4 regions of the Arthrobacter sp. 2MCAF15 genome follow, and region 4 is predicted to be linked to each of the others. Evidence: riboswitches for the same ligand, from Rfam matches in the RefSeq annotation. Region 4 holds a riboswitch; each other region holds the start of a gene.
What was found. A riboswitch is a leader RNA that binds a small molecule or an ion and turns the genes downstream of it on or off. The one in region 4 is predicted to bind thiamine pyrophosphate.
Positions count from the first base shown of each region.

Region 1: another riboswitch for thiamine pyrophosphate. It lies ahead of AB4089_RS12065 (ECF transporter S component); the one in region 4 lies ahead of thiC (phosphomethylpyrimidine synthase ThiC).
Region 2: another riboswitch for thiamine pyrophosphate. It lies ahead of thiO (glycine oxidase ThiO); the one in region 4 lies ahead of thiC (phosphomethylpyrimidine synthase ThiC).
Region 3: another riboswitch for thiamine pyrophosphate. It lies ahead of AB4089_RS07985 (bifunctional hydroxymethylpyrimidine kinase/phosphomethylpyrimidine kinase); the one in region 4 lies ahead of thiC (phosphomethylpyrimidine synthase ThiC).

Region 1 covers NZ_JBFRGZ010000009.1:17,041-21,074, forward strand. Annotated here, with positions in the region: gene AB4089_RS12040 (Na+/H+ antiporter subunit E) at 1-190, shown strand, start outside; gene AB4089_RS12045 (monovalent cation/H+ antiporter complex subunit F) at 187-465, shown strand; gene mnhG (monovalent cation/H(+) antiporter subunit G) at 455-838, shown strand; gene AB4089_RS12055 (DUF4235 domain-containing protein) at 948-1,211, opposite strand; gene AB4089_RS12060 (heme-degrading domain-containing protein) at 1,253-1,789, opposite strand; TPP riboswitch at 1,977-2,121, shown strand; gene AB4089_RS12065 (ECF transporter S component) at 2,188-2,835, shown strand; gene AB4089_RS12070 (ABC transporter ATP-binding protein) at 2,876-4,034, shown strand, end outside.
Region 2 covers NZ_JBFRGZ010000001.1:65,566-69,599, forward strand. Annotated here, with positions in the region: gene AB4089_RS00300 (ferritin-like fold-containing protein) at 1-562, shown strand, start outside; gene AB4089_RS00305 (thiamine phosphate synthase) at 677-1,384, opposite strand; TPP riboswitch at 1,411-1,531, shown strand; gene thiO (glycine oxidase ThiO) at 1,525-2,862, shown strand; gene thiS (sulfur carrier protein ThiS) at 2,859-3,095, shown strand; gene AB4089_RS00320 (thiazole synthase) at 3,101-3,925, shown strand; gene AB4089_RS00325 (4a-hydroxytetrahydrobiopterin dehydratase) at 3,996-4,034, shown strand, end outside.
Region 3 covers NZ_JBFRGZ010000005.1:74,061-78,094, forward strand. Annotated here, with positions in the region: gene AB4089_RS07980 (Rne/Rng family ribonuclease) at 1-1,114, shown strand, start outside; TPP riboswitch at 1,259-1,356, shown strand; gene AB4089_RS07985 (bifunctional hydroxymethylpyrimidine kinase/phosphomethylpyrimidine kinase) at 1,339-2,973, shown strand; gene rplU (50S ribosomal protein L21) at 3,343-3,651, shown strand; gene rpmA (50S ribosomal protein L27) at 3,713-3,976, shown strand.
Region 4 covers NZ_JBFRGZ010000001.1:456,746-460,779, forward strand. Annotated here, with positions in the region: gene thiC (phosphomethylpyrimidine synthase ThiC) at 1-1,760, opposite strand, end outside; TPP riboswitch at 1,756-1,863, opposite strand; gene AB4089_RS01980 (GNAT family N-acetyltransferase) at 1,942-2,442, shown strand; gene AB4089_RS01985 (amidohydrolase family protein) at 2,446-3,528, shown strand; gene AB4089_RS01990 (VOC family protein) at 3,609-4,034, shown strand, end outside.

The DNA.
Region 1 (4,034 bases), on a different contig from region 4:
GATTCCGGGATCCCTTGTGGTGGAGGTGGACAGGTCCACGTCCACGCTCTACATCCACGGCATCAACGTCCGCAACGCCCAGGACGCGGCCAAGCTGCGCAAGGAGGTCCGGGACACCGAGGCCGGGCTGATCAGGATCATGGGCTCCAAAGACGAACTCTCCGCCCTTACCCAGGAGGTCACCGCATGATGCAGATCGTCCTGACGGTGACCGCCGTCGTACTTTCCCTCGCCGCACTGGGGGCGATCATCCGGATCGCGCGGGGCCCCTCACTGCTGGACCGTGTCCTCGCCGCCGACGTGCTGCTGGCCATCTTCGGCGCGGCCCTGTGCATCGACATGGCCGCCAACCGGCACCTGAACAACCTGATGCTGCTCGTGGCGATCTCCCTGATCGGCTTCGTCGGCTCGGTCACCTTCGCCCGGTTCGTGGCCGACCGGAGGGAGAGCGTCCGTGAATCCTGACACAGTGATCGACTCCGTCTCGGCCGTGTTCATGGTGACCGGCGCCCTCATGTCCCTCGGCGCCGCAGTCGGGCTGTTGCGCTTCCCGGACCTCATGAGCAGGATGCATGCCGCCACCAAACCGCAGGTCCTGGGACTGTTCCTGCTGCTGGCGGCCCTTGGCCTGCAGATGCGCACCTGGTGGGTGTGGCCCGTGCTGGTGGTGGCGTGGCTCTTCCAGCTGCTGACCGTCCCCGTATCGGCCCACATGGTGGGCCGGGCCGGTTACCGGACCAAGCACCTGCACCCGGAGCTGCTGACCTCCGACGAGCTCGAGGCAGTGGTTCAGCAGGCGGCCGCCAAGCACGGAGCGGACGACGTCGACGCCGGCTAACCGAAACGGCTAACCGAAGCGCCTAATCCGTAGCGTCCAATCCGGAGGCGGGCCAGCCAGGTCCGTCGCGACGATGTCCGCCCAGCCAGGTCCGTCCAGCCAGGGCCGGCTAGACGATGTCCTGGGTTTTGGAGAAGCGGGTGATCGCCCGCTGCGTGCCGCGGTTGGCGAGCACCTGGATGATGGCGCTGACCGATGCGGAGATCAGGGCGAACGTCAATGCCGTGCGCAGCGTGGTGGGGACGTCGTCGTCGTGGCCCTTGGGCGGCTTGTTGCCCGTGGACTTTTCCCAGATGGTGTCCACCAGCTTGGTGCCGGCAAAGCCGGCCGCGAGGCTGACGCCGGTGCCGAGCAGCTTGATGAGGATGGTCATTCTTCGGTCTCCTTGGGGCGGGAACAGGGGCTACCCCCAGCCTAGCGTTCCGGTGTGAGGACGTTCCGCAGGGCCTCGACAACAAGATCGTGGTCCGCCTTCTGGGGCAGGCCGGAGACGGTGACGACCGCGACGGCGCCCGTGCCGCGGACGTAAATGGGAAACGCTCCGCCGTGCGCGGCGAACTCCATCTGGTCGAACCAGGCGTTGTCCTCGATCCTGCCGCCGGCAGCGCGGGCGCGGAGGCCCACCAGCAGGGACGGGACCTCGTACCGCATGGCCGTGCGCTTCTTGGCGTTGATCCAGCGTTCGTTATCCGGCGTGGCGCCGTCCAGCGCGGCGTGGAAGAGCACCTGCTCGCCTTTGGTGATGTCGACGGCGATGGGCAGCGAGCGTTGCCTGCCCAGCTCGACGAGGAGGAGTCCTAGGTCCAGGGCATCGTCCTTGCTGAACGAGGCGAACTGGAGGGCCTCCATCTCGGCCAGCACGCGGCCGATGAGCGCCGCGAGGGATCCCTGCGGCTGCGGCTCGCTCGAATCGGGGTCGTATTCCCCGGAGGGATCTGGTGTGAGCGTCAAAATAGTCCAGCTTTCCGGTGCGTGACTAGGCCGCCCGCAGGCGGGTCCGGGTGTCCGACACGTCGACTCTACCAAGCGGCAATTCCCGGCCGCGGTGACCGGCTTTGCCCGGCCCCGGATTGTGACGGCACGCCACTGAAAACCCGGCCGTCCGGGTGTAAACTGAGCCAGCCCACAAGGGCAGAATAATTTACGACAGGGGAGCGCCGCCGTCGGGCATCGCCGGAAAAATCCGGGGAAAACCGCTGGTGGGCGCTGAGAGTGCGGACAGCCGCAGACCCTCGAACCTGATCCGGTTAGTACCGGCGCAAGGGAGTCGAGATCTCAGGATGCGCGGAGGGCGGCGGAAGCCGAACCCGGCCGGAGCATCCTCCCCTCCTGTTCCTCAGGAGGACGACATGACAGATATTTCAGCACAGCATGGTTCCACCAGCCGCCCAGCCGCCCGCCGCAACTACACCTGGCGTGTGGTGGACATTGTGGTGGCCGCCTTGATCGCCGTTGCCGGCGGCGTCATCTTCTGGGCCTGGTCCCAGGGTGCGAACCTGATTTCAACCCCGGTCAACGCCATCTACCCGCCGCTCAGCGGACTCTACGCCGGCGGCTGGATGATTCCGGCCGTATTGGGCATGCTCATCATCCGCAAGCCGGGTGCGGCGCTCTTCTGCGAGAGCGTGGCGGCCACGGGCGAGCTCATCATGGGTTCCCAGTACGGCACCACGGTGCTGATCTCCGGTGTGCTGCAGGGCCTTGGCGCGGAGCTGGTCTTCGCGGCCTTCCTCTACACGAAGTTCAACCTGCCTGTATCGCTGCTGGCCGGGGCGGGTGCGGGCCTCTTCTGCGGCCTGAACGATTCCTTCCTGCCGTGGGGCTGGAACATCGCCTACGAAGCCGGCGACAAGCTCGCCTACATCGTCTTCACCACCATCTCCGGTGCTGTGATTGCCGGCGGACTGTCCTGGCTCGCCACCCGAGGCCTGGCCAAGACAGGCGTGCTGGGCTCCTTTGCCTCCCGCAAGGCCGCCACGGAGCCCGTTTTCTCCTGAGCCGACTGCTGAACCTACATCTGAAACCTGCAGACGACTCATGAGACCTTCACCGGAAGTCAGGCCGGCCGCCGTCACGGCCCGCGGCTGGGGCTGGCGGCACGCCGGAAGGCCCCGGCCCGCGGTCAGCGGCCTTGACCTGGACATCCGGCCGGGGGAGCGCGTGCTCCTGCTGGGCCCCTCCGGCGCCGGCAAATCGACGCTGCTCCACGCCCTGGCCGGCGTGCTGGGGGACGGCGCAGCCGGGCCTTCCGGCGACTCCGGCGACGCCGAAGATTCCGACGAGACGGGAAGCCTGCTGATCGACGGGGCCCCGCCGCGGGCGCAGCGCGGCCGCGCCGGGCTGGTGCAGCAGGACCCGGAAACGCAGGTGGTGCTGTCCCGCCTCGGCGACGACGTCGCCTTCGGGGCTGAGAACCTCGCCGTCCCGGCGGAGGAGATCTGGCCGCGGGTGGGCGAGGCGCTCGAGGACGTCGGCCTGGGCAGGCTGCCGCTGGACCATCCCACGTCGGCGCTCTCCGGCGGACAAAAGCAGRGGTTGGCGCTAGCCGGGATCCTCGCGATGCGGCCAGGGCTGCTGCTGCTTGACGAGCCGACGGCCAACCTGGACCCCGCGGGCGTCCTGGAGGTCCGCGACGCCGTGGGCCGCTGCCTGGACAAGACCGGCGCCACCCTGGTGGTCGTGGAGCACCGGGTGGCAGTCTGGAAGGACCTGGTTGACCGGATCGTGGTGCTCCAGCCCGGCTCCGCCACGGACTCCGCGGTCCTGATCGACGGGCCGCCGGACCGGGTCCTGGCCCAGGCGCGGGACATGCTCATCGGTGCCGGCGTGTGGGTCCCGGGCCACGTGCCGGCAACGCGGGCGCGACGGCAGGCGCCCGGCACAGGTCAGCTCCTGCTGGAGGCGGAAGGCCTCGCGGTGTCCCGCGAGCGGCCGCGGCGGGCCGGGCTGCGCGAGCGCTTCCGCACGATTGCGCCGCGTCCGGTCCAGTCCGGGGTATGTGCCCAGGTCCGTGCCGGGGAGGCCCTGACCATCACGGGGCCGAACGGCTCGGGGAAGTCCACCCTGGCGCTGACGCTCGCCGGTCTCCTGCGGCCCGTTGCGGGGACGGTCTCGGCCGCGCCTGCGCTCAGCGGCGGTCTCAGCGCGGGCCCCAGCGGCGGCGCCGGCGCGGGTGCCGCGGGCGGCGCGGGCGGCG
Region 2 (4,034 bases), 390 kb from region 4:
CGGATATTCGCCCACACTGCGTGACCGTGCCGTGCTGGGCAGGATGGCGGTGGCCGAGTTCCAGCACTACGAACTCATCCGGGCACGGCTCGAGGATATGGGCCTGGACACGGAGGCTGCCATGCTGCCGTTCCAGCCCTCGGTGGACCTCTTCCATGAGCGCACACGCCCGGCGGACTGGTACGAGGCGCTCATGAAGGCCTACGTGATCGACACGGTCTCCGCGGACTTTTACAGCGCCGTCGGCGTGTACGTCGACGCCGGGACCCGGGAGCTGATCGCACAGGTCCGCTCCACCGGCGAGTCCACGGGTGTGCTGCAGGAGCGCCTCAAGGCGGCCCTGGCCGATGACCCCCGGCTGGCGTCACGCCTGGCGCTGTGGGCCCGGCGCCTGCTGGGCGAGGTCCTGACCCATGCCCAGCGGGTGAGCCTTGAGCACGCATTCCTGGGCGGGCTGTCGGGACTGGGCGACGCGGATGCCAGGGCACTGGTGGTGGGTCTGACGGCCGAGCTCGCAGCGAACCACGCGCGAAGGATGGCAGGACTGGGGCTCCCCGGCTAGGTTCCGGGCGGGGGTTTCACCGGGCCGAGGGTTCACTGCCAGGGACGGCCCAGGGCGCCGGCCAGGTTCAGGGCGGGGGAACCTGTTCAGGAACCAGCGTTCAGGAGTCGGCGTTCAGGAATCAGCGGCGTCCAGTGCCGCCAGCAGTGCACCGGCGGCGTGGGCCGGATCGTCGGCGTCGGTGATGGCCCGGACCACCACGATCCGCCGGGCGCCGGCGTCGACTACCTGCTCCACGTTGCCGAGGTCGATCCCGCCGATCGCAAACCACGGCAACAGGCTTTCCGTCCGGCCGTCGGGGTTTCCGGCGCCCTCGGCGTCCGCCTGGCCGGTTGCCTGGGCGGCGTAACGGACCAGGTCGAGGCCGACGGCGGCGCGCCCCGGCTTGGTGGGAGTCGCCCACACGGGCCCCACACAGAAGTAGTCCAGTCCCTTGCGGCTGGGAGAAGCAGCAACAGCGGCGTCCACCTGTTCCGGGGTGTGGGTGGACAGGCCGATCACGGCGTCTTTGCCCAGGAAGCCGCGGGCTGCGTCCAGCGAAATGTCCTTCTGGCCGATATGGAACACCGGGGCCCCGGACAGGGAGGCGATGTCCGCCCGGTCGTTGACGGCCCACAGCCGTCCGTGGCGCTGCGCCGCGGCGTGCAGGACCTCCAGGAGTTCCAGTTCCTCGGCCGCCTCGAGCGACTTGTCGCGCAGCTGGATGATGTCCACTCCGCCGGCGAAGGCGGCGTCCACGAAGTCCTCGAAGTCGCCGCGGTCCCTGCGGGCGTCGGTGCACAAGTAGAGGCGGGCGGTGGTGTGGAGGTGGTCCTGGCTCATGGGACCAGCCTAGTTCCTCTAAACTGGGCGCATACCGCGGGAGCCCGCAGCAGCCATGGAGCCGCTGCCCGGCTGAGAGGGCGTCAGAGCCGACCGCTTGACCTGATCCGGCTAGTACCGGCGTAGGGAAGGAATTTTTCATGGGCACACAAGTGGGCACACAAGTAGGCACACAAACCGCGCGTGAAGCCGTGGCCGCAGATGACGCCACCGCCCGGGATTGTTACACCGGAGACGCATCCACTCACGGAATCACCGCAGGGGACATCACCGCAGACGTTGCCGTGATCGGCGGCGGGGTGATCGGCCACGGCATCGCCTTCGAGGCCAGCCGCGCGGGCCGGTCCGTGGTCCTGATCGATGATTCTCCCGGCACCGGAGCGAGCTGGGCCGCGGCCGGCATGCTCGCCCCCGTCAGCGAGCTGCACTACCAGGAGGAGCAGCTGCTGGAGCTGATGCTCGAGTCTTCCCGGCTGTGGCCCGGATTCGCGGCCGGGCTCGACGCCGGTCCCGTTGGCCAGGACTCCCGGGCGGGTACCGGGTATTTGACGACGCCGACGCTCGCCGTCGGGGCGGACGCGGCGGACCGGCGCGCGCTCGCGGACCTGAGGGAAGTCCAGAAAGCCTGCGGCCTCAGCGTGGAACCGCTGACAGTGCGCGAGGCACGGGGCCGGGAGCCCCTGCTGAGCCCCGGCATCTCGTGTGCCTTCGACATCCCGGCCGACCACCAGGTGGATCCCCGCCTGCTGATCGCCCGGATTGCCGGCGTCCTGGCCGCGGAGGACCGCGGCAGCTTCATCCGGCGGCGCGCTGCAGGGCTGCTGTGGCAGGACGGCAACGTTGCAGGGGTCCGCCTCGATGGCGGCGGTAACGTACGCGCCGCGGAAACCGTGGTCGCCAACGGGCTCGGCGCCGCCGATCTTGGCGAATTGCCCGCCGGGCTCACACTGCCGCTGCGGCCCGTCTACGGTGACATCCTCCGGCTCCGCGTGCCCGCGCACCTGCAGCCGCTGCTCACGGCCACCGTGCGCGGGATGGTGCGCGGGGTCCCGGTGTACATCGTGCCCCGCCAGGACGGGACCGTGGTGATTGGTGCCACCCAGCGCGAGGACGGCCCGTCGGATCCGCAGGCGGTGTCGGCCGGCGGCGTCTACCAGCTGCTGCGGGACGCGCAGCAGCTGGTGCCCGCCGTCGCCGAACTGGAGCTCCTGGAAGCCACGGCGCGGGCGCGGCCCGGCACGCCGGACAACGCCCCGCTGCTTGGCCGGGTCGGCCGCCCGGGCGGCGGGGATGTCCCCGGACTCATCATCGCCACAGGTTTCTTCCGGCACGGGGTCCTGCTCACCCCGGCGGCTGCCGCCGTGTGCCGCCAACTCATGGACGGGACGCCGGACCCGCGCTGGGCCGGTTTCCGCCCCGACCGTTTTTCCCGCATCCCGGACACGTTCGGGGACAGTCCCAAGAAGGAAGCAGCATGAACATCAGACTGAACGGAACGGAGCAAAGCGTCGCCGACGGCGCCTCCGTCAGCACGCTCGTGAGCCAGCTCACGGGCCGGAGCATCGGCCCCGACGGCCAGGCCGCCGACGGCCGGAAACTCGGTGTCGCCGTGGCCCGCAACGCCGAAGTGGTGCCGCGCAGCCAGTGGCACGCCACGGCGCTCGCCGACGGCGACGACGTCGAACTTGTCACGGCAGTCCAGGGAGGATGACCAGCATGAACGAGACCACACTGGCAGGAACACCGGCCGTGCAGGCGCGCGGGGCGGTGGCCGATCCGTTGGTGATCGACGGCGTGGCGCTTGGGTCCCGCCTCATCATGGGCACCGGCGGCGCGCCGAGCCTGGACGGGCTGGGTGCGGCGCTTGTTGCCTCCGGAACTGAGCTGACCACGGTGGCGATGCGCCGCTATTCGCCGGCGGAGACGGGCTCGCTGTTCCAGCTGCTCGAGGACCAGCAGATCCGGGTGCTGCCCAACACGGCTGGCTGTTTCACCGCCAAGGACGCCATCCTCACCGCCGAACTGGCCCGCGAAGCCCTGGAAACGGACTGGGTCAAACTCGAAGTCATTGCCGATGAGCACACCTTGCTGCCGGACGCCGTCGAACTCGTGGACGCAACCGAACAGCTTGTCGCCCGCGGATTCAAGGTCTTCGCCTACACCAACGACGACCCCGTGCTTGCCCTCCGGCTGGAAAACCTCGGCGCCACGGCCGTGATGCCGCTCGGCGCCCCGATCGGCACCGGGCTGGGCATCCTGAACCCGCACAATATCGAGCTGATCGTCTCGCGGGCGTCCGTGCCGGTGGTCCTGGATGCCGGAATCGGCACGGCCTCGGACGCGGCGCTGGCGATGGAACTTGGCTGCGACGCCGTGCTGCTGGCAACGGCCGTGACCCGGGCCCAGAACCCCGTGCTCATGGGGGAGGCCTTCAAACACGCTGTCATCGCCGGTAGGCTGGCAAAAAAGGCCGGCAGGATTCCGCGCCGCGAGCACGCCCTGGCGTCCTCGGCGATGGAGGGCCGGGCCGAGTTCCTGTAGGCAAGTTCCTGCAGGACAGGGTCCGGCTTCGCCCGCCGGCCCATTCGCCCAACCAGCACAGGAGCCTGCAGTGCCAGCCACGGACGACGTCCTTACCCGGCCACAGATC
Region 3 (4,034 bases), on a different contig from region 4:
CGAGGAAACCGTCACCAAGAACAACCTGGAAGCGGCCGAGGAAGTCGTCCGGCAGCTGCGCCTGCGCGACATCGGCGGCATCATCGTGATCGACTTCATCGACATGGTGCTCGAATCCAACCGCGACCTCGTGCTGCGCCGCATGGTGGAGTGCCTGGGCCGGGACCGGACCAAGCACCAGGTGGCTGAGGTGACCTCGCTGGGCCTCGTGCAGATGACCCGCAAGCGGATGGGCACCGGCCTGCTGGAAGTCTTCGGTGAGCAGTGCGAAGCGTGCGCGGGCCGCGGCATCGTCACCCATGACGAGCCCGTGGAACACCGCCGCGCCAACACGGTCGCCGCGGAGCACTATGTGCCGCGCACCGAGGCGGCCCAGCCGGCTGCCCGCACCGAGCGCAAGAGCCGCCGCCGCGGCAGGGGAGGCCAGGGCCCGGAGTCCGCGCCGTCCACGCCCGCGGCCGTCCACGCCGAGCCCACCGAGGCTGAACGCCACGCCAAGGCTGAAGCCACCCGGGCCGCGCTGGCGAACATTGCCGCCGCCGCGCACGCCGCGCACCTGCACGACGGGGAGGCAGCCGCGGCCAGCGACGCCGGGGCCCGGCAGGCCGCCGTCGACGCCGTGACGCATCTCGCCGCCGCGGACGAGGCAGCCGGACGTCCCGCGACCGTCCTGACGTTTGGCGGCGAGCAGGTTGCCCTGCCCTTCGTCGAGCACGCCGAGGACACCCAGGCACCGGCCTTGACCCTGGACCTGCTGACCGAGGCCTTCGCCAACCTGGGCGAGGCCGACGCCGGCAAGCAGGCCGACAGGCAGGATGCAGCCCAGGCACCGGCGGCCCCCGAGGCGCCGTCAGCCTTGCCCGCCGCGGAAGCCCCGGCTTCACCGGCAGCGGACACGACGACTCGTGGCCGCCGCGGACGCCGCAACCGCAGCGCCAGCCGCGCCCAGGGCGCAGCCAACGAGACCTCCGTGGAACACCGCGAGGCCACACGTCCGGCCGCGGCAGGGTCGGTTCACGAGGCCAAGGCGCCCGCCGCGGCCCAGCGGGCGTCCATCCCTGCCGGCAACGAGCCGATCATCCTCGGCGTCGGGGTACCGGCCTCGGAGCTGTAGCCATCCGCGGCTGATCACGTCCCCGGCCGGTCACTTCGACTGGTTGGGTTGCGGGTCCGGGCCGAGCGGGCGTAACAATACGTCCGCTCGGCCCGGGCCCGCACGTGCGTTAACGGGGCAGCCCGGTGGCAACGGCTAGGCTGGAACACTGACACGGGGTGCCGCGCATCGGGCCGGCTGAGATCCAGACCCGTTGAACCTGTCCGGTTAGCACCGGCGAAGGGATGTCTGACTTGTCCGCGAAATCCAATCCGTCCAAATTGCCGCCCAGTGATCTTCAGCCGGGCAGTTTTCTGCCCGGCGGTTTCTTGCCCTCTGGGGTCCGCCCGTCCGCGCCGCCGCGCATTCCCCGCGTGCTGGCGATTGCGGGCTCCGATCCGTCCGGCGGGGCCGGGATCCAGGCCGACCTAAAAAGCATCGCGGCGAATGGCGGTTACGGCATGGCCGCCATCACGGCCCTGACCGCCCAAAACACCCAGGGCGTGCGCGCCGTCCACGTACCCCCGGCGGCGTTCCTCACGGCCCAGCTGGACGCCATCAGCGAGGACATCGACATTGACGCCGTCAAGATCGGCATGCTCGGCGACGCCGGTGTGATCGACGCCGTCCGCACCTGGCTGGAGAAGGTGCGCCCCGCCGTCGTCGTCCTGGACCCAGTGATGGTCGCCACGAGCGGTGACCGGCTCCTGCAGGAATCGGCCGAGGCCGCCCTGCAGGCCCTCCTGCCGCTGGCGGACCTCATCACCCCGAACCTCGCCGAACTCGGCATCCTGCTCAAGGAACCCGTCGCGGCCGACTGGGCCGAGGCCCTGGCGCAGGGCAAACGGCTGGCCGCACTGACCGGCGCCACCGTCCTGGTCAAGGGCGGACACCTCCAGGGCGGGCTCGCGCACGACGACGCCGGCTGCCCGGATGCGCTGGTCAACACCGGGGGCCTGCTCGGCACCGAAACGGTGGTGGTGCCGGGGGCGCGGATCGCCACGCGCAACAGCCACGGCACAGGCTGCTCCCTGTCCTCGGCCATGGCCACCGTGCAGGCCCGGGTGGGGGACTGGGAAGCGGCGCTGCGGGAGGTCAAGCCGTGGCTGCTGGGCGCACTCCGCGAAGCCTCGGTCCTGGACGTCGGCACCGGCAACGGCCCGGTCCATCACTTCCACCACGTCGGCCACGCTCATGTGGGCGACGCTGACGCGGGCCACGCTCCGGGGGAGGGCGAGTTCGCCGCGGCCCTGCACGCGGGGGCCACCGCCGATCTTGACGCCATCTACGCCCTGGACTTCATCCGCGGCCTGGCCGACGGGACCTTGCCCGAGCACGAGTTCGCCTACTACCTCGCCCAGGACGCCATCTACCTCAACGGCTACTCCCGGGTCCTGGCCCGCGCCGCCGCGATCGCCCCCACCGAGGCCGAGCAGCTGTTCTGGGCGAGGTCCGCGCAGACCTGCCTGGAAGTCGAGTCCGAGCTGCACCGTACCTGGCTCAGCACCCGCCCCACGGCGGCCACCCTGGGCCCGGTAACGAAGTCCTACGTCGATCACCTGTTGGCCGCCTCGGTGTCCGGCAGCTACGGGGTCCTCGTGGCAGCGGCCCTCCCATGCTTCTGGCTCTACGCCGAGGTCGGCTCCACGCTGCACCGGGAGTTCCTTGCCGGCGGCGCACCCGCCGGGCATCCCTACGCCGACTGGCTGCGGACCTACGCCGATGAGGACTTCGCCGCGGCCACCCGGCAGGCCATCGCGTACACGGACACGGCGGCCCGGCAGGCATCCGGGGGCGAGCGGGAAGCCATGGCCCTGGCCTTCCGGCAGTCCTCACGCTACGAAGTGGACTTCTTCGACGCGCCGCGGCTGCACGCCTGACGCGAGCTGGCCTGTGCAGCCGCTAGGATGGTGGGGCACGGTTCCGGAAGTCGTTGCGGCAACACAACATCAAGAACGCAGAGTCTAGGCGTTGTGGCGCCTGTCACGGACTGCCCCCGGAACCAGCCTCATTTGCGGCCGAAGGCAAAATTAGCGTATTCTAGATCTTCGGTGCTTACGCCAACACTTGGGTTATGACCCTGAGAACTGTCCGTTTGGAATTTCAACTGGATTTGTTCCGGGGATAGCTCATGGGTTCCCCCGGGGAATCCACCGGCGTTGAGGCACAGCGTGAGCCGGTCCAAACAATTTGGCCCCAGGTTCCGCACGCAAATCTAGTAATAAACGTCGAGAGAAGTGAGTTCCCCAGTGGTGTACGCGATTGTCCGCGCAGGCGGCCGCCAAGAGAAGGTTTCCGTTGGAGACTTCGTTACCCTGAACCGCGTCCCCGGTGGAGCCGGCAGCACCTTTGAGTTGCCCGCACTGCTCCTGGTGGACGGTGACAAAGTCACGTCTGCTGCTGCGGACCTGGCCAAGGTAACGGTTACGGCTGAGATCCTCGAAGACCTCCGTGGTCCGAAGATCGTCATCCAGAAGTTCAAGAACAAGACCGGTTACAAGAAGCGCCAGGGTCACCGTCAGGAATTGACCAAGGTCAAGATCACCGGTATCAAGTAACCCTTCGTTACTGTTCAGGTTCCAGCAGATTTCCCAGAATTTTTGAAGGCAGGCATTTCAAATGGCACATAAAAAAGGCGCGAGTTCCACTCGCAACGGTCGTGACTCCAACGCCCAGTACCTCGGCGTCAAGCGCTTCGGTGGCCAGGTAGTTTCCGCAGGCGAGATCATCGTCCGCCAGCGCGGCACCCACTTCCACCCGGGCGCCGGCGTCGGCCGCGGCGGGGACGACACCCTGTTCGCCCTGACCCCCGGTGCTGTCGAGTTCGGCACCCGCCGTGGTCGTCGCGTTGTGAACATCGTGGCTGCTGCAGCTGCAGAGTAGCAATAAGTTCTAAATCGGTGGAGCGGGCCATTAGGTCCGCTCCACCGGTGTTTTAACC
Region 4 (4,034 bases):
AGGAACTCGTTGCTCTTCGCCTGCATTCCGGCCGCCATCTGCGCCAGGGCAGCCTGGGAATCCGCCGAACCATAGTTACCGGTACCGTACTCATCCCGGATGTCCTGGCTGATCCGCATGGAGCAGAACTTCGGCCCGCACATGGAGCAGAAGTGCGCGGTTTTGGCCGGCTCCGCGGGAAGCGTCTCGTCATGGAAGGCCTCGGCCGTCACCGGGTCCAGGGACAGCGCGAACTGGTCCCGCCAGCGGAACTCAAACCGCGCCTTGGACAGGGCGTCGTCGCGTTCGTGGGCGCCGGGGTGGCCCTTGGCGAGGTCGGCGGCATGGGCGGCGATCTTGTACGTGATCACCCCGGTCTTCACGTCATCCTTGTTCGGCAGCCCGAGGTGCTCCTTGGGCGTGACGTAGCAGAGCATGGCGGTGCCGTAGCGGGCAATCTCGGTGGCGCCGATCGCCGAGGTGATGTGGTCATAACCGGGCGCGATGTCGGTGACCAGCGGCCCGAGCGTATAGAAGGGTGCGCCCTTGCAGAGTTCCTGCTGGCGTTCCACGTTTTCCCGGACCAGGTGGAAGGGCACGTGCCCGGGGCCCTCCACCATGACCTGCACATCGAACTCCCAGGCCCGCTGCGTGAGCTCGGCCAGTGTGTCCAGCTCGGCGAACTGCGCCGCGTCGTTGGCATCCGCCGTCGCGCCGGGCCGCAGCCCGTCACCCAGGGAGAACGCGACGTCGTAGTTCGCGAAGATTTCGCACAGCTCGTCGAAGTGGGTGTACAGGAAGTTCTCCTGGTGGTGCGCCAGGCACCAGCCGGCCATGATGGAGCCGCCGCGGGAGACGATGCCGGTGACCCGGTTGGCTGTCAGGGGCACATAGCGCAGCAGCACCCCGGCGTGGATGGTCATGTAGTCCACGCCCTGCTCGCACTGTTCGATCACGGTGTCCCGGAAGATCTCCCAGGTCAGGGCGTTGGCCTCACCGTTGACCTTCTCCAGCGCCTGGTAGATCGGGACGGTGCCGATGGGCACGGGGGAGTTGCGGATGATCCACTCGCGCGTGGTGTGGATGTCATCTCCGGTGGAGAGGTCCATCACCGTGTCCGCGCCCCACTGCGTGGCCCACTGGAGTTTGTCGACCTCCTCGGCGATGGAGCTGGTCACGGCGGAGTTGCCGATGTTGGCGTTGATTTTCACCAGGAACGCCTTGCCGATGATCATCGGCTCCGATTCGGGGTGGTTGACGTTGTTGGGAATGATCGCCCGGCCCGCGGCCACCTCGCTGCGCACCAGCTCCACATCGCAGTTCTCGCGCAGCGCGACGAACCGCATTTCATGGGTGATGACGCCGTCGCGCGCATAGCGCATCTGCGTGACGGTCCGGCCCTCGACGGCGCGGCGCGGCACGGGGCGCCCGCCCTGCCATTCGGCCGACGCCGCACCCCGGCGGACCGCCGACTTGCCGTCATCGAGAAGCGCCCGTTCCCGGCCAGCGTAGGGTTCGGTGTCCGCCCTCGCCTCGATCCAGGGCGCCCGGAACGGCTCCAGCCCGCGGACCGGATCGCTGCCCGGGCCGGCAGTGCGGTAGACCCGGAACGGAGCGTTCGCGACACCGCCCGGGGAGGGTTCCAGGGCGATCTCGGTCACCGGGACGCGGATGCCATGCTCCGGGTCCGCGGTGAAGGCCAGCGAGTGGGACTTCAGCGACTGGGTAGTGACTGCTGACTTGTTTTGGGCAGGGCTGTGCTGTGTTTCTGTGGTGCTCAAAGGATTACTCACTTCCTTCGCCGGCATTACCCGGACAGGTTCAACGGTCGCAGGCTGCGCTAGCCCGATCTCAGCCCCTGCAAGGGCACCCGTGTGGTCGTAGACGAAGCTACCACAGGCCCCCCGGAAGCCTGCCGAGTGTGACGGCACGGGCGTCAGACGGCAGTGTTAGCGTGGAATTGTGACTCTGCCCAGGGCCGTGCCCCGCACCAGGACGGCGACGCCGGAAGACCTCGCGGCGCTGCCGGTTCTCGAGGCCGCGGCCGACCGCCTCCTTGAAGCGGCATTGGGGCACCAGGCGCTCCCGTCCCCGGAAATGGCGACGCCGGTTGAGCCGCTCTTCGTACTGGTCGCCGGAAGCCCGCCTGTGGGATTCGCCCGCGTGGACGAAGTCGGCGGCCACGCCCACCTGGAACAACTCTCCGTTCATCCCGACTCTGCCAGGCGGGGGATTGGGCGGTCCTTGGTTCACGCGGCCATCGACGCGGCCCGGGGCCGGGGCTATGCATGGATGACGCTGTGCACTTTCGCGGACGTTCCGTTCAATGCCCCGTTTTACGCAAGCTGCGGCTTCGAGGAACTCGCCGAGCCGGGGCCGGCATTGGCCGCCCTGCGGATCCACGAAACGCAGCTGGGCCTGGATGGGCTGGGCCGCCGGATCGTCATGCGGATTAGGCTGTAGGCCATGACCAGCATCATCGAGTTCACCGGCCCCATCCTCACCGCGGCGGACCAGGAACGCCGCGGGCTCTGGGCGGTGGACGGCCTGCTGGCCTTCGACCGTCCCGCCGGCGCGCCGGACCGCGTGCTGGACGGCTGGGTCATGCCCGGGCTTGTGGACGCACACTGCCACATCGGCCTTGGCCCGGGCGGGGACGTCTCCGAGGCCACCGCGGAATCCCAAGCCCTGGTGGACCGCGACGCCGGGACGCTGCTGGTCCGCGATGCCGGCGCCGTCCACGACACCCGCTGGCTCCAGCAGCGCCAGGACCTTCCCCGGATCATCCGCTCCGGCCGGCACATCGCCAGGGCCCGGCGCTACTTGCGCGGCCTGGCCGTCGAGGTCGAGCCCGGCGATCTCGTCGAGGCCGTGCGGAAGCAGGCCCGTGCCGGCGATGGCTGGGTCAAGCTGGTGGGGGACTGGATCGACCGCGACGCCGGCGACCTCGCCGCCAGCTTTCCGGCCCGCACGGTCAAGGACGCCATCCAGGCCGCCCACGATGAAGGGGCCCGCGTCACCGCGCACTGCTTCGCCGAAGACACCCTGGATGACATGCTCGACGCCGGGATCGACTGCATCGAGCACGCCACCGGGCTGCTGCCGCGGCACCTGCCGCGCTTCCTCGAACAGGGCGTCCCGATCGTGCCCACCCTGATCAACATCGCCACGTTCCCGGACATTGCGGCGCGGGCGGGGGCCAAGTTTCCCCGCTATGCCGCCCATATGCGCTCGCTGTGGGAGCGGCGCGCCGAGCGGGTCCTCGAAGCCCACGAGGCCGGGCTGGCCATCTATGCCGGGACCGACGCCGGCAGCGTCATTAGCCACGGCCGGATTGTCGACGAGATCCAAGCCCTGCACGCAGCCGGCCTTCCCGCCGCTGCCGCCCTCGACGCCGCCAGCTGGTCCGCGAGGACCTGGCTCGGCGCGGACTCCATCGGCGAAGCCGCAAGCGCCGATGTCCTGGTCACCGCCGAGGATCCGCGGAAAAATCCGGCGACGCTGCGGCAACTTAGGCATATTGTGTTGCGCGGCCACCTCATCCGCTAGGAATAAATTGAAGCTTCAAGTAATTTAACTCTATGAGAGGTCACCGAGAGCCGGTGGCCCTAGAACACCGGAGCGTTTCAATGACCGCAGAAGCCAGCACCCAGGACCTCCTCCCTGCCGAACTCACCATGGGCACTGTGATGCTCAAGGTCGGCGACATGAAGCTCATGACCGATTACTACCAGCGCGCCCTCGGCCTGGAGACCGTGGCCGAACAGGACGGCGGGCTCTACCTTGGCCGCCGGCAGAAACCGCTGGTCCATCTGGCCCCCGCGCCGGGGCTGAACCTTCCTTCCCGCGGCGAAGCCGGGCTGTTCCACACCGCCCTGCTCTTCGAGGACCAGCACTCCCTGGCAGCCACCATTGCAAGCGCCGCCCAGTACGAGCCCCAGTCCTTCACTGGCAGCGCGGACCACCTCGTCAGTGAGGCCTTCTACTTCAATGACCCCGAAGGCAATGGCATCGAGCTTTACTGGGACCGGCCGCGGGAGGCCTGGTCCTGGGAG